2 linked regions of the Aromatoleum petrolei genome follow. The protein of the gene in region 1 binds, or shares a complex with, the protein of each later gene. Links are inferred from orthologs where the notes say so. Each region holds a gene or a part of one and is shown on either strand. Other genes may lie near its edges.

Evidence for each region. The genes of interacting proteins can lie anywhere in the genome.
Region 2: the proteins of ToN1_RS04120 (region 1) and ToN1_RS04960 are in contact, whole or in part, in a cryo-EM structure (PDB 9GE8), measured with the Escherichia coli proteins. The link is inferred for Aromatoleum petrolei from one-to-one orthologs.

Annotation. Positions count from the first base shown.
Region 1 is NZ_CP059560.1:902,873-910,599, forward strand. What follows is about bases 2,677-5,571. They hold ToN1_RS04120 (ABC transporter ATP-binding protein), read right to left. Parts: upstream 4,535-5,571; coding sequence 3,818-4,534; downstream 2,677-3,817. Other genes in these bases: hpnE (hydroxysqualene dehydroxylase HpnE), read left to right, coding at 2,677-3,803; ToN1_RS04125 (arylesterase), read left to right, coding at 4,518-5,129; selD (selenide, water dikinase SelD), read right to left, coding at 5,172-5,571. In the rest of the region: ToN1_RS04100 (sensor domain-containing diguanylate cyclase), read left to right, coding at 1-728; squalene synthase HpnC, read left to right, coding at 810-1,643; presqualene diphosphate synthase HpnD, read left to right, coding at 1,640-2,473; more of hpnE, read left to right, coding at 2,493-2,676; more of selD, read right to left, coding at 5,572-6,212; tRNA 2-selenouridine(34) synthase MnmH, read left to right, coding at 6,269-7,318; ToN1_RS04140 (sigma-54-dependent transcriptional regulator), read right to left, coding at 7,325-7,727.
Region 2 is NZ_CP059560.1:1,092,057-1,098,297, forward strand. The notes cover bases 360-3,415. They hold ToN1_RS04960 (ABC transporter permease), read right to left. Parts: upstream 3,108-3,415; coding sequence 612-3,107; downstream 360-611. Other genes in these bases: ToN1_RS04955 (cytochrome c3 family protein), read left to right, coding at 360-478; ToN1_RS04965 (M20 aminoacylase family protein), read right to left, coding at 3,139-3,415. Outside these bases: more of ToN1_RS04955, read left to right, coding at 1-359; more of ToN1_RS04965, read right to left, coding at 3,416-4,305; ToN1_RS04970 (hypothetical protein), read right to left, coding at 4,464-5,936; ToN1_RS04975 (thymidylate synthase), read left to right, coding at 6,077-6,241.

The DNA.
Region 1 (7,727 bases):
GCGGCGTCGGGCAGATGGCCAACGGTGCGCTCGACGTCGCGATCCCCGAACACGCCACCAGCCAAGAGCTCTCAGCGCTGGAACGCGGCTTCAATACGATGGCGCACGCGATCTCCGAGAACCACCGAACCCTGCAGTTGCGCATCGACGACGCAACCGCACTGCTCGCATATCAGGCACAGCACGATCCGCTGACGGGTTTGCCGAACCGCCGCGTCTTCGAACAGAAACTCGACGAGTGCGTGGTGGCGTCCCGCAGGGCGGGCGATCATGGGGCGCTGTGCTTCATCGACCTCGACCGCTTCAAGATCGTTAATGACACCTGCGGCCACGCCGCCGGCGACGACCTGCTGATGCGCATCGCGCTCCTGATCCAGCAGCGCGTACGCGAACAGGACATCATCTGCCGCATCGGCGGCGACGAGTTCGCGCTGATCCTGCGCGGCTGCAGCCCATCCGACGCCCTCGACATCGCGGATGAACTGCGCGCCAGCATCGCCTCGTTCGACTTCGAATGGCACGGACGCCATTTTTCGATTGGCGCCAGCGTCGGAATGGCCTACATCGACGGCAGCCACACGGACCCCTCGGACATCCTCATCGCGGCCGACGCCGCGTGCTACGAGGCCAAGCGCAGCGGCCGCAACCGCGTCGTGCGCTATCCGCTCGAAGCGGAACATCAGAATTCACCCGCGCTTGAAGGACCGGACAGCGCCGAGGCGGTCTGAGCCCGCCCTGGTGCCCGCAACTGCCCTCGCATGCTGTGCTGCGGCAAACACGGCTTCGCGTATACTCGCGGCGCCCCGATCATGCCCGTCGACCACTACGAAAACTTTCCTGTCGCGTCACTCCTGCTTCCGGCCCGCCTGCGCGAGCCCGTGGAGGCGATCTATGCGTTCGCCCGCAGTGCGGACGACATCGCCGACGAAGGCGACGCGGCACCCATCGCGCGCCTGGCGCGCCTCAACGACTACCGCATCGAACTGAACGCGATCGAAGCCGGCCAGGCGCCGCGCGACGCCTCGCTCGCACCGATTTTCACCCGCCTCGCAAAAAACATCCGCGCACACAAACTGCCGCTGCAGTGCTTCCGCGACCTGCTTGACGCCTTCAGCCAAGACGTGGGCAAGACCCGCTATGCCGACTTCGCCGAGCTGCTCGACTACTGCCGCCGCTCCGCGAATCCGGTCGGGCGGCTACTGCTGCACCTCTACGACGCCGCGACGCCGGACAACCTGCGTCGCTCCGACCTCATCTGCACGAGCCTGCAGCTCATCAACTTCTGGCAGGACGTCGCGATCGACTGGCGCAAACGCCGCATCTATCTGCCGCAAGCCGACATGGCCCGCTTCGGCTTAAGCGAAGACCATATCGACCGCACCCGTTGCGACGATGCATGGCGTGCCCTGATGGACTTCGAAGTGCAACGTGCGCGGGCGATGATGGTCGAAGGGGCGCCCCTCGCGCGGCAACTGCCCGGACGCGTCGGCTGGGAACTGCGCCTGATGGTGCTGGGCGGTCTGCGCATCCTCGAACGCATCGAGCGCGCGGGCTACGACGTGTTCCGGCACCGCCCCACCCTCACCCGCAGCGACTGGCCGCGACTCGCCTGGCGCGCCGTGCATTACTCGAGAATCCGATGAATCCGCACGATTATTGTCACGACAAGGCTGCGAAGAGCGGCTCCAGCTTCTACTACAGCTTCATGTTCCTACCGCCGGAGCGCCGCCAGGCCATCACGGCCCTGTACGCGTTCTGCCGCGAGGTGGATGACGTCGTCGACGAATGCCACGACGTGCAAGTCGCGCAGACCAAGCTCGACTGGTGGCGCAAGGAGGTGTCGCGGGCTTATGAGGGTTCCCCCAGCCATCCGGTGGGGTTCGCGCTGAAGGACGTCAGCGCGCGCTTCAACCTTCCGCTCGAACAGCTGCTCGAAATCATCGACGGCATGGAGATGGACCTCACGCAGAGCCGCTATCTCGACTTCAAGGGCCTGCAGCTCTACTGCTACCGCGTCGCCAGTGTCGTTGGGCTCCTCGCCGCTGAGATTTTCGGCTACCGCGAGCGGCAGACGCTGAAGTACGCGCACGACCTCGGCATGGCCTTCCAGCTCACCAATATCATCCGCGACGTCGGCGAGGACGCGCGCCGCGGCCGCATCTACCTGCCGATCGAGGACCTGCAGCGCTTCAAGGTGCCCGCGAGCCAGATCATGGAAGGCCGCGATGACGACAACTTCCGCGCGCTGATGGCCTTCCAGGCCGAGCGCGCGGAGAAGTACTACGACCAGGCTCTCGCCCAACTGCCCGCGGCCGACCGCAAGAGCCAGCGGCCCGGCTTGGTGATGGCCGCGATCTACCGCACCCTGCTGCGCGAAATCGCCAGCGACGGCTTCGTGGTGCTCGACCGCCGCACCTCGCTCACACCGGTGCGCAAACTGTGGATCGCCGGCAAGACCTGGGTGCGTGCATGACGAAGGGACGCAGCCTGCGATGAACCATCCGGTCGCGGTCATCGGCGCCGGCTACGCCGGCCTCGCCTGCGCGGTCGAACTCGCCCGGCGCGGCGTGCAGGTGACCGTGTTCGAACGCTCGCACACGCTCGGCGGACGCGCGCGCGCAGTCGCGAAGGACGGCTGGCGCGTCGACAACGGCCAGCACATCCTGCTCGGCGCCTATGGCGAATTGCTGCGCCTGTTGCGCATGACCGGCGGCTCGCCCAAGGAGCTGGCCCACCTGCCGCTCACCCTGCACACGCCCGGGCAGCTGCACCTGCAGGCTGCTCGCCTGCCGGCCCCACTGCATCTGGCGCTCGGCCTGCTGACCGCGAAAGGGCTGAGCTGGGGTGACCGGCTCGCGATGCTGCGCCTGATGCGCGTACTGAAGAAGCGGCGCTTCCGCGTCGACTCGGGGCAGAGCGTGGCGGCGCTGCTGCACGAACTACGCCAGCCCCAGCACCTCGTCCGGCTGGTGTGGGAGCCACTGTGCGTCGCCGCGCTGAACACGCCACTGGACGAGGCTTCTGCGCAAGTGTTCGCGAACGTGCTGCGCGACAGCCTCGGCGCCGGCGCGGCTGCGAGCGAACTGCTGATCCCGCGCGTCGACCTGTCCGAGCTCTTCCCCGTGCCAGCGGCGCGCTACCTCGCCGTGCGGCGCGGCAAGCTGCGTACGGGCACACCGGTCGAAGCGATCCATCAGGTGCAGGACGGTTTTCGCCTGGAGGGCGACCCGTCGCCGCGACAGGTGTATTCGCAGGTGGTACTGGCGACCGCCCCCCACCACGCCACAGCGCTGCTCGATTCCGTCGGCAATTGCGAGCGGCTGTCGGCGATGATCGCTGCGCTGCCCAGCGAGCCGATCACCACCGTCTACCTCGCACTCGGGCAGACCACGCGCCTGTCTTACCCGATGATCGGCCTCACACACGGGCCCGCGCAGTGGGCCTTCGACCGCGGCCAGCTCGGCGGGCCGCAGGGTCTTCTCGCCTGCGTCATCAGCACGCGTGGACCGCACGACGCGCTGTCGCGCGAAGATCTGCTGCTCGCCGTGCACGCGCAGCTCGAGCAGGAACTCGGTCAGCGCCTGCCACCACTCGAATGGTCGCAGGTCATCACCGAAAAGCGCGCAACGTTCGCCTGCCAACCCGGTATCTCGCGCCCCGGGGCGCAAACCCCCGTGCCCGGGCTCTGGCTCGCCGGGGACTACCTCGATTCGGATTACCCAGCGACGCTGGAATCGGCCGTGCGCTCGGGCATCAATGCGGCCTCGCGCGTGCTGCGCCGCTTCGCCAGCACTGCGGCCTGATCCGTCCGGCTCGGTCAGGATGCGCGCAGGGCCGGTTCGCTGAGCCGCCCCGCCTGCATGTGCAGAACGCGGCCGCAACGAGCCGCGAGTGACTCGTCATGCGTGACGAGGATCAGCGTGGTGCCGGATTCACGGTTCAGCGCGAACATCAGTTCGATCACCGCTTCGCCCGTCGCCGCATCGAGATTGCCGGTGGGCTCGTCGGCGAGGAGCAGGCGCGGATCGGGTGCGAAGGCGCGCGCCAGCGCGACGCGCTGCTGCTCGCCGCCGGAAAGGTGCTTGGGATAATGCCGCAGGCGGCCGCCGAGGCCCACCCGCTCGAGCCACTTGCGCGCCGTGGCCGCGGCGTCTCGGGCGCCGGCGAGCTCCAGCGGGAGCATGACGTTCTCCAACGCCGTCAACGCCGGCAGCAGCTGGAACGCCTGGAATACGAAGCCGATCGCCTCGCCGCGCAGCGCTGCGCGGTCATCCTCGCTGAGCGCAAACAGGTCCCGGCCGAGAATATGCACGCTGCCCGCGCTGGGAACATCCAGCCCGGCCAGCAATCCGAGGAGGGTCGATTTGCCCGAGCCGGAGGCGCCGACGATCGCGACGGACTCGCCGGCCGCGACGCCGAACGACACATCCTGCAGAATCTGGAGCATCCCCTGGCCGTCGGCCAGTTCGACACTCTTGGACAGGCCCGAGACCTGCATCACCGGAACGGAGAACTCAATGCCGCTGCGATCCATCGTGACCTTCTTCTTTGCAATCCTGTTGTCGGGCGCCGCCCAGGCGGCGACGATACTCGTGTGGGGCGATAGCCTGTCGGCCGGCTACGGCCTGCGGCCGCAGCAAGACTGGCCCACCCTGTTGCAGACGCGACTTGTGCGCGAAGGGTTCCGTCATACCGTGATCAACGGCTCCGTCAGCGGCGAAACCACGGCCGGAGGGCGCACGCGCCTGAGCGCGGCACTCGACCGGCACAAACCCGCTCTCGTCATCCTGGAGCTCGGTGCCAACGACGGCCTGCGCGGACTGCAACCCGCGCTGATGGGCGAAAACCTCAGCGCGATGATCCAGGCGGCACGCGGCAAGGGTGCGAAGGTGCTGCTCGTGGGCATGCAGTTGCCGCCCAACTACGGCCCCGCCTACACACGGCGTTTCCAGCAGACCTTCGCCGAGGTCGCGCGCAACGAGAAGGTGCCCCTCATCCCCTTCCTCCTCGACGGCTTTGCCGACAAGCCGGACCTTTTCCAGCCCGACGGCATCCATCCGACCGCCGAGGCCCAACCGCTGATCCTCGAAACCGTATGGAGGGGGCTGAAGGGCCTGCTCAAGGGCTGAAGCAGTCGGCCGGGCCGGGGCGCGCCCCGGCCCGCAGCGACTTCATTCGACGCGCAGCACCACCTCGCCCGCGACCATGCGGCCGATGACGTGGCCCTCGCTGCCCTGCTCCGCGCGGATCGCCGCCAGCACCGCCTCGACGCCGGGCTCGGCGCAGGCGATCAGCAGGCCGCCACTGGTCTGCGGGTCGGTGATGAACTTGCGTTGCCACTCGGGCGCGGCGGCCGCCATTCTCACGTCCTCGCCGTAGCTCGCCCAGTTGCGCGTGGAGGCGCCGGTGGCGACGCCGTCGCGCACGAGCTTCTCGGCTGCGGCGATTTTTGGCAGCGCATCGAAATTCACCGTCGCGCCGAGCTTCGAGCCGCGGCAGATCTCCAGCAGGTGCCCCGCCAGCCCGAAGCCGGTGACGTCGGTCACCGCATGCACGCCCCCCATGCCGGCGAGGCGTGCGCCGACGCGATTGAGCAGCGTCGTCCAGCGCAGCATCTCGGCGTAGTCGGCATCCGCCAGCAGCCCCTTCTTGAGGCCCGCGGAGAGGATGCCGATGCCCAGCGGTTTGGTCAGGATCAGCACGTCGCCCGCCTGCGCGCCGGCGTTCTTCTTGACCTCGGCCGGATCGACGACACCCAGCCCGACGAGGCCGTAGATCGGCTCCAGCACGTCGATGGAATGGCCGCCGGCGATCGGAATACCGGCGTCACGACACACCGAGGCGCCGCCCTCGAGGATGCGGCCGATGACTTCCGGCGGCAGCTTGTCGAGGGGCATGCCCACGAGCGCCAGCGCCATGATCGGGCGCCCGCCCATCGCGTACACGTCGGACAGCGCATTGGTCGCGGCGATGCGGCCGAAATCGTAGGGATCGTCGACGATGGGGGTGAAGAAATCGGTCGTCGCGACGATGGCCTGCCGCTCGTTCAGCTGGTACACGGCCGCATCGTCGGCGGTTTCGGTGCCCACCAGCAGCTCGGGCGGGACAATGCCGGCCGGCGCGTGCGCGAGGAGTTTCGACAGCACCGCGGGAGCGATTTTGCAGCCGCATCCGCCGCCGTGGGAGAATTGCGTAAGTTTGATCTGATCCATGGATTCCGAGGGGGAAAGACGGCCGTCCGGCGAGCACCGGCGCGCCGCGACAAGGCATGAAAAAAGGCATCGCGACCGTAGCACAGCTGGACACCTTTGACGAGTTCATCGACGCCCGCAGCCCCGCGGAATTCGAGGAAGACCACATCCCGGGCGCGATCAGCTGCCCGGTGCTGGACAACGAGCAACGCGCCATCGTCGGCACCATCTACAAGCAGCAGTCGGCGTTCGAGGCGCGCCGCATCGGCGCCGCGATGGTCGCCGAGAACATCGCCCGCCACCTGCGCGAGCGCTTCCAGGACAAGCCCAAGGACTGGCGCCCGCTCGTCTACTGCTGGCGCGGCGGCCAGCGCAGCGGCTCCTTCGTGACCTGGCTGCGGCTCATCGGCTGGGATGCGTGCCAGCTCGAAGGCGGCTACAAGAACTGGCGCCGCATGGTCGTCACCGAACTGGAAACCCTGCCGCAGCGCTTCGACCTGCGCGTGCTCTGCGGGGCCACCGGCAGCGGCAAGACGCGCGTGCTCGAGCAGCTCGCGGCGCTCGGCGCGCAGGTGCTCGACCTGGAGGATCTCGCCGCGCACAAGGGGTCGGTGCTGGGCGCCCTACCCGACCGTCCGCAGCCGACGCAGAAGTCCTTCGAGACCCGCCTGTACGAGAAACTGCACGGCTTCGATCCTGCACGCCCGGTGTTCGTCGAGGCCGAAAGCCGCAAGATCGGCCGCATCCACCTGCCCGAGGGCCTGATCGCGCACATGCGGGCGAGCGCCTGCGTCGCGATCGAGGCCGCCCGCGACGCGCGCATCGAATTCCTGGTGCGCGACTACGACTACCTCGGCGACGATGTGCCCGATCTCCAGAACCGCATCGAATTCCTGCGCGGCCTGCAGAGCAACGAAGTGCTGGAACGCTGGAAGGAGCTCGCCCGGCAGCGCGACCTGCACACGCTGTACGGCGAGTTCATCGACCTGCATTACGACCCGCTCTACCGGCGTTCGCAGAACCGCAACTTCGCGCGCTTCCCCGACGCCCCAAGCTTCGCCTGCGATGACCTCACGCCCGCGGGCATCCACGGACTGGCGCAACGGATCCTGGCTGCGCAGGCCTGAGCCGGTTCACACGCTGGTCACGCTGAGCCCGAACTTGTCGATGCGGTAGCGCAAAGTATCGCGGCTGATGCCCAGCACGCGGGCCGCGCGCGACACGTTCCAGCCGGTTCCACGCAGCGCATCGAGGAGGGCGCGGCGCTCCAGGTCCTCCAGCGTCTGCGGCGCAGCGGGCGCTGCCGACGCTGCGGGTGCTGACTCCAGCACTCCATGCGCGAGCGAGGGCACGCTGACCCCGGTCGACAGCGACAGCTGAGAAATATCTATGGTCGGCCCCGTTGCCAGCAGCACGGCCTGCTCCAGCACGTTGCGCAACTCGCGCACATTGCCCGGCCAGCGGTGCGTAAGCATCAGCGTCTCCGCGTCCCGCGTCAGTGCCGGGGGATGCTTGCCGTAGCGTGCGGCGTGAAGC
Region 2 (6,241 bases), 190 kb from region 1 along the record:
CTTGGCGCTGGACCCGTCCGCTGCAACCGCCGAGACCTTGCTGGACACGTGGCGACGGAACGGTGGCGACCCCGACGCGGTCACGCACCAAGGCTTGAATTCCGACCCGAACAGCGAAACGAGCTGTCTCAGCTGTCACTCCCCAGGCAAGACCGCAGCTGCCACGAACTTCCAGGTCTTCGCAATCGGGACCGATCTCACCAACGACCACCCGGTCGGCGTCAAGCTGCCGGCAGGGAGCGACTGGAATGTTCCTACAGGCACCTACCAGAACATCCGGTTCTTCGACAAGGACGGTGACAATCGCCCCGACAAGGACGAACTGCGGTTCTATGACTCCGGCAATGGCTACGAGGTGGAGTGTGCTTCGTGTCATGATCCACACGGAGTTCCCGGGACGACCTCGACCTTCCTGCCGACCTTCCTTAGGGTCACAGCCGACGGTAGCCAAATCTGTATGACCTGCCACGTAAAGTAAGCGAGTACGTCTTGAGAGGAAACAAAGAAAGGCGCCGAATGGCGCCTTTCTCGTTTTCAGAAACCACACCGATTTCAGTGTCTTTTTTTTGAGAACTACATTGAAATGAATGTTGTTCGTCGCTGTTATGTCATCATGCCAAGCGACGCAAACTTGCCGTAGGCGAACGGGCAAGAAGCTTGCGGGTCCCGATCCATCCTGCCGCGACCACCGTGAAAGCGCTTGCAAGCATTGCCCCCCCCAGAGACACAGGATTGGGCACATAGGGCATGTCGAACGCGTAGCGCGCGAGAATCCATCCCAAGATGGCAGCCCCACCGCCGGCAAGCCCACAGGCGAGTCCGGCAAGCGCGACAAACTCTGTCACCAGCGCCCGACGCAAATGAGCGTTGCGGGCTCCCAAGGTTCGCAGCATCGCAAGTTCGTAATCACGCTCGTCATGCGTCGACTGCAGCGCCGAAAAGAGCACGAGGAAGCCCGACAACACCGCGAACGCGAATACACTCTCGACGATGAGGATGAGCTTGTCGGTCATCGCACGCATCTGGGCGATGACTGAGTCGATGTCGATGATCGACAGATTCGGAAACTCCCTCACCAAGTCGGTCGTGAATCGCTGATCACCCGGAGGCAAGCGGAAGCTGGTGATGAGACTTGCCGGATCTTCCTCCAGCACACCCGGCGAGGCGATGAAGAAGAAATTCACACGCATCGAATCCCACTTGAGATCACGGATGCTGGTGATGGGAGCCTCGACAAGGCGGCCGGCGACGTTGAAGCGCACGCGATCTCCCACCTTTAGCGAAAACGTCTCCGCCAGACCGCGTTCGACCGAGAACTGCGCAGCAGTATCCGTCCCGTGCCAGCGCCCGCCGACCACAACGTTCCCGTCGGGCAGCCCGCTTCCGTAGCTCAGATTGAATTCCCGCTCCGCAAGGCGTCGCGTGCGCTCGTTATCGTAGTCGTCCGGGCGAACCGATTTCCCGTTGATCGACTCCAGTCGGCCACGAATCATCGGACGAATATCCGGTTCCGGGAGTCCACGGGCGAGAAACGAGGTCGACAATGCTTCGCGCTGATCCGGCTGGATGTTGATCACGAAACGGTTGGGTGCGTCGGGCGGCGTCATCCCGCGCCAGTCGTCGAGCAGGTCGGCGCGGACGATGGAGAGCAGCAACAGGGCCGTCATGCCCACTCCCAGCGCGACGATCTGGACAACGCTCGCGCCAGTCCTGCGCACAAGAGACGCGATGCCATACCGCCAACCGCCTCCGCCAAGTGACGCGATTCCCCTCAAGCGGCCCAGAAGGTGCAGGAATCCCGCGGCAAATGCGGCGTACAGGGCAAGCGCAATGGCGAAGCCACCAGCAACCTGCGCACCAAGCCGCAGGTCTTGGGCGATCCAGAATACGAGGACCAGCAAGGCCAAGACGCCTGCCCCCCACGCGGACGCACTGCGTCCTTCCACCAGCACGATCTCGCGTCGCAGGACGCGAAGGGTCGAGACGCGACCGAGGCGCAGGAGCTGGGGAAGAACGAATCCAACAAGCAGCATTACCCCAACAGCGATCCCGTGGGCGAAGGGCACAAGCGAGGGAGAAGGCAAGGTGGTGTTCATGATCTGGACGAGGATCCGCGCCAACCCCAGTTGCACCGCCCAACCGAGCGATGCGCCGAGCGCCGCCGCTGCCAGTCCGAACAACGCGAATTCACCCACGACGATCGACACGACCTGCGTCTGCCGAGCTCCCAGGCAACGCAACACCGCACAGGCGTCCAGGTGTCTCTGCATGAAGCGACGGGCGGAGATACCTATCGCAACGGCCGCGAGGATCACCGTCAGAAGTGCCGCGAGGCGCAGGAAGCGTTGGGCCTGGTCGAGGGCATTGCGCACTTCGGGCCGGGCATTCTCGATGCTCTCGAGCGTTTCGCCGCGCCCCAAACGGGTTTTCGCCCAACGCTCGAATGCAGCGACGGCGTCGGGCTCGCCTGCGACGTGGAGTCGCCACGTTGCCCGGCTGCCCTGAATCAGAAGGCCTGACTCTGCAAGGTCTTCGACATTGAAAATAGCGCGGGGAAGCAGGCTGAAGAAATTGGCCCCACGGTCGGACTCGAAGGTCACCGTTCCCCCGACCTTTAACTCCAGGCGCCCCAGCCCGACGCGGTCACCGACCGCCACGCCGAGCGCGGCCTGCAGGCGCTCGTCGAGCCAGACCTCGCCGCGCGCGGGGATGCGATCGACGATGGCGTCAACGTGAGCGGGCTCCGTCGCGATCCGGATGTGGCCGCGCAGTGGGTAGCCTGCGCCGACGACTTTCACACCAGCCAGCTGCGCCGCGGTTTCGGTGCTCACCATGCTGGTGAACAACACTGTGCCGGTATGCCGCAGCCCCAGGCGCCCTGCCTCGCTGCGATAGCTTTCGTCCCACGGGTGATCGGCCCTCAGCAGCAGATCGCCGCCCAACAACTGGTTCGCTTCGCGATCGAGTCCGCGGCCGACGCGGTCGGCGAGGAAGCCCACGCTGGTCAGGCAGGCCACCGCAATCACGATGGCAAGGCCCAACAGGTGGAGCTCCCCCGCCCGCAGGTCGCGCATCATCATGCGCAGGGCGAGGCGTAGGGTATTCATGCGCGGGTGGACGGCGCGTACCGCCAAAGGTTCAGGCTTTGGGCAACAGGCGCCTTACGAGTTCGACCCAGTAGGCGACGCCGAACGGAATGATCGCGTCGTTGAAATCGTAGTGCGGGTTGTGGAGTGTGCATCCACCCTCGCCGGGACCGTTGCCTATCCACACATAGCACCCCGGCTTGTGGCGCAGGTAGAAGGCAAAGTCTTCAGCCCCCATGCTCGGAGGCAGGTCGGTCAGCACGCTCGCACCAGGGAGGCTACCCACCACCGCGGCACAGAGCTCGGCCTCATCCGGGGTGTTGATCGTCGGCGGATAGCCGCGGCGATAATCGACCTCGACATTGACGCCGTGGCTCGCGGCGACACCCTGGGCAATACGCGCGATAGCCGCCTCGATGCGGTCCTGCACGGCCGCGCTGAAGGCACGCACGGTGCCACACAGCTTCGCCCGATCCGGAATGACGTTGTAGGCTTCGCCGGCATGGAACTGCGTCACGGACACAACGGCCGAATCGAGGGGATCGAGGGTGCGGCTGACAACGGTTTGAAGCGCCTGCACCAGCGCGGCACCGGCAATGATGGAGTCGGTGCCGAGGTGCGGCATCGCGCCATGCGCCCCCTGGCCGCGGATCTCGATGTCGAAACGGTCCGCACTCGCCATCACGGGCCCGTCATGCACGGCAAAGTGGCCGGCGGGCAGGCCCGGCCAGTTGTGCATGCCGAAGATGGAGGCCATCGGAAAACGCTCGAAGAGGCCGTCGTCGACCATCGAGTCGGCGCCGCCCTCGCCCTCTTCCGCGGGCTGGAAGATGAAATACGCAGTCCCGTCGAAGTCGGGGTGAGCTGCGAGCACCTCGGCGGCACCGAGCAGCATCGTCGTGTGACCGTCGTGGCCGCAGGCATGCATGCAGCCGGCGTGCTGCGATACGTGCGCGAAGTCGTTGCGTTCCTGAATGGGCAGGGCATCCATATCGGCGCGCAGGCCGATGGCACGCAGGCTGCGTCCGGCCTTGAGCACGCCGACGACCCCGGTGCCGCCCAGGCCGCGATGCACGTCGATACCCAAGACTTCAAGGCGGCGTGCGACGAGCTCCGCGGTGCGGTGTTCTTCGAATGCGAGTTCGGGATGAGCGTGGATGTCGCGCCGCAGCGCGGTCAACGCAGGATGGCATTGCCGGATTTTTTCGGGGATGCTCATGGCCTCACCTGTCGTCGCAGGTTTGCGATGCGTTCGTCTGTCGGGGGAACAATCCAAGTTTAATGGGCATCGCGCCGCGCGTCGATGTCGCCTGCTCGCTCCTGGCTGCGACGAACACTCCCTTCAGGGGGATCGTCGGTGGTGCGCGTGCAACATCATCAGAGGACCTGATAGACGCGTAGCTCGAATCCTTCCCCCGTATAGCAGGCATCTAGGGGTTTGAGTTTCTGCACACCGCCGTTGCCCGTGACAAATAGAGGCAGGTCGGGGGCGCCAAACTCACGCGGGGGCGCAATCACCCGCACAGCTTCCCCGCGTCGCAGCGGGTCGCACAGCAGCACGTCCGCGGGCCGGCGCCCGTCGTCCACATGGGCGAGCATCGGTTTGCGCGACAGGATCTCCAATCCCAGGTGCGCACTGTCGTCGTCCCGAGCCCAGGATCGCCGCACCAAGGCAAGCTGCCACCCCTGCCCGTCGACGGGATGAATCCCGACGAGTTGGCCAATGCTTACCGAGCCGTTCGCAGCAATCGCCCCCACCCCGCCACGACTGAGGTCGCGAAGGCGCCATTCTTCCCTGCGAACGCCGTGTTCGCCCCCGAACACTTTTCGCAGTTCGTCGATACCGGCGACAGCCGCAAGCACGCCCTCGATCAGGTGGCGCCGGTGACGCCTGACTGGCAGGGCCGCGGACCAATGCCGCAGGAGATGATCCAGGGCCTGGAGGTGTAGCGACGCGGTTCTGCCGTCCGACGAGAAAGCCGAGGGCTGTTCGTCGCCGATGGCGCGAGTCCGGGCTTCACGGAACATCTCCGGAGCGAATCCGGGCGAGAGGAACCAAGCCCCCGCCATAGCCTCCACTTGGCCGACGAGTCGGCATGGGCCGCTCCCCTCCTGCGGTGCGACCCAATGGGTTGCCCCCTTGAAGGCAGCGGGCTCGAAACTCGCAACGGGTACGGCCTGGTTCAGCAATCGACCCACGGAACTCAGCAATCGCGGCGCCAGGACATCGAGCGACGCAGTGCACGCAGCAAGTGCTTTTACGTAGTGGAATTCGACTGACGCTTCGGCCCCCGTTTCCGCCAGCGTCGGGCTTTCGATCGCGGGGTCGCGCTCGCGCACCGCGTGCAGGAAAGCCACCCCCAGCCAGCGCCACACATGGGGATGCGGCGGCCCACCGCTGCATCGCTCCCAAATCACGCGCTCGGCTCCGGCACGAACGAGCCGCAACCGGAGCGCGGCAGCGACATCGGACTGCCCGGCGCCCTCGCAGTCTCCATCGCATTCGGCCAGGCTGTGCTGGAGCTGATCCAAGAGACCGCCGGCAAGGTCGCGCACCGCATGGAGCAGCGGGCGGCAGTCGCGCGCGTCCTCGAGTGTCGCAAGCGTTTCACGAACGCGCCCGATGCACGCGATAACGGAATCGTCAATGCACCCAAGGGCGCGGCGGCCACCCGCAGGATCGGGCGTGCCCGCTCGGGAAAACGTCGCCAGCTCCCGTTGCAGCCCCCTGATCTCACCGAGCAGCTCGGAAAGCCTCGCGTAATCCGCCCCGCCACTGACCGTCGCCCGTGCCGCCTCGGCCCGGGCAATGATCGGCTCCTGCGGCTCACGACCTCCTTGGCTCACCACGCAATCTCCATTAGCTTCGTGTCCGCCAGGACACGGCGGTTTTGTAACAAGGCTAACACATGCCGACGACAGTAATTCGTGATGGCTTGTACGCCGGGCCTACGATGTAGAATCGCGCTCTCTCTGCGACGGACTCATGCATGAAACAGTATCTCGACTTGATGCGGCACGTTCTCGAACATGGCCACCCGAAGTCGGACCGCACCGGCACCGGCACGCTGTCGGTGTTCGGCTGGCAGATGCGCTTCAACCTCGACGAGGGCTTCCCCCTGCTGACGACGAAGAAGCTGCACACGCGATCGATC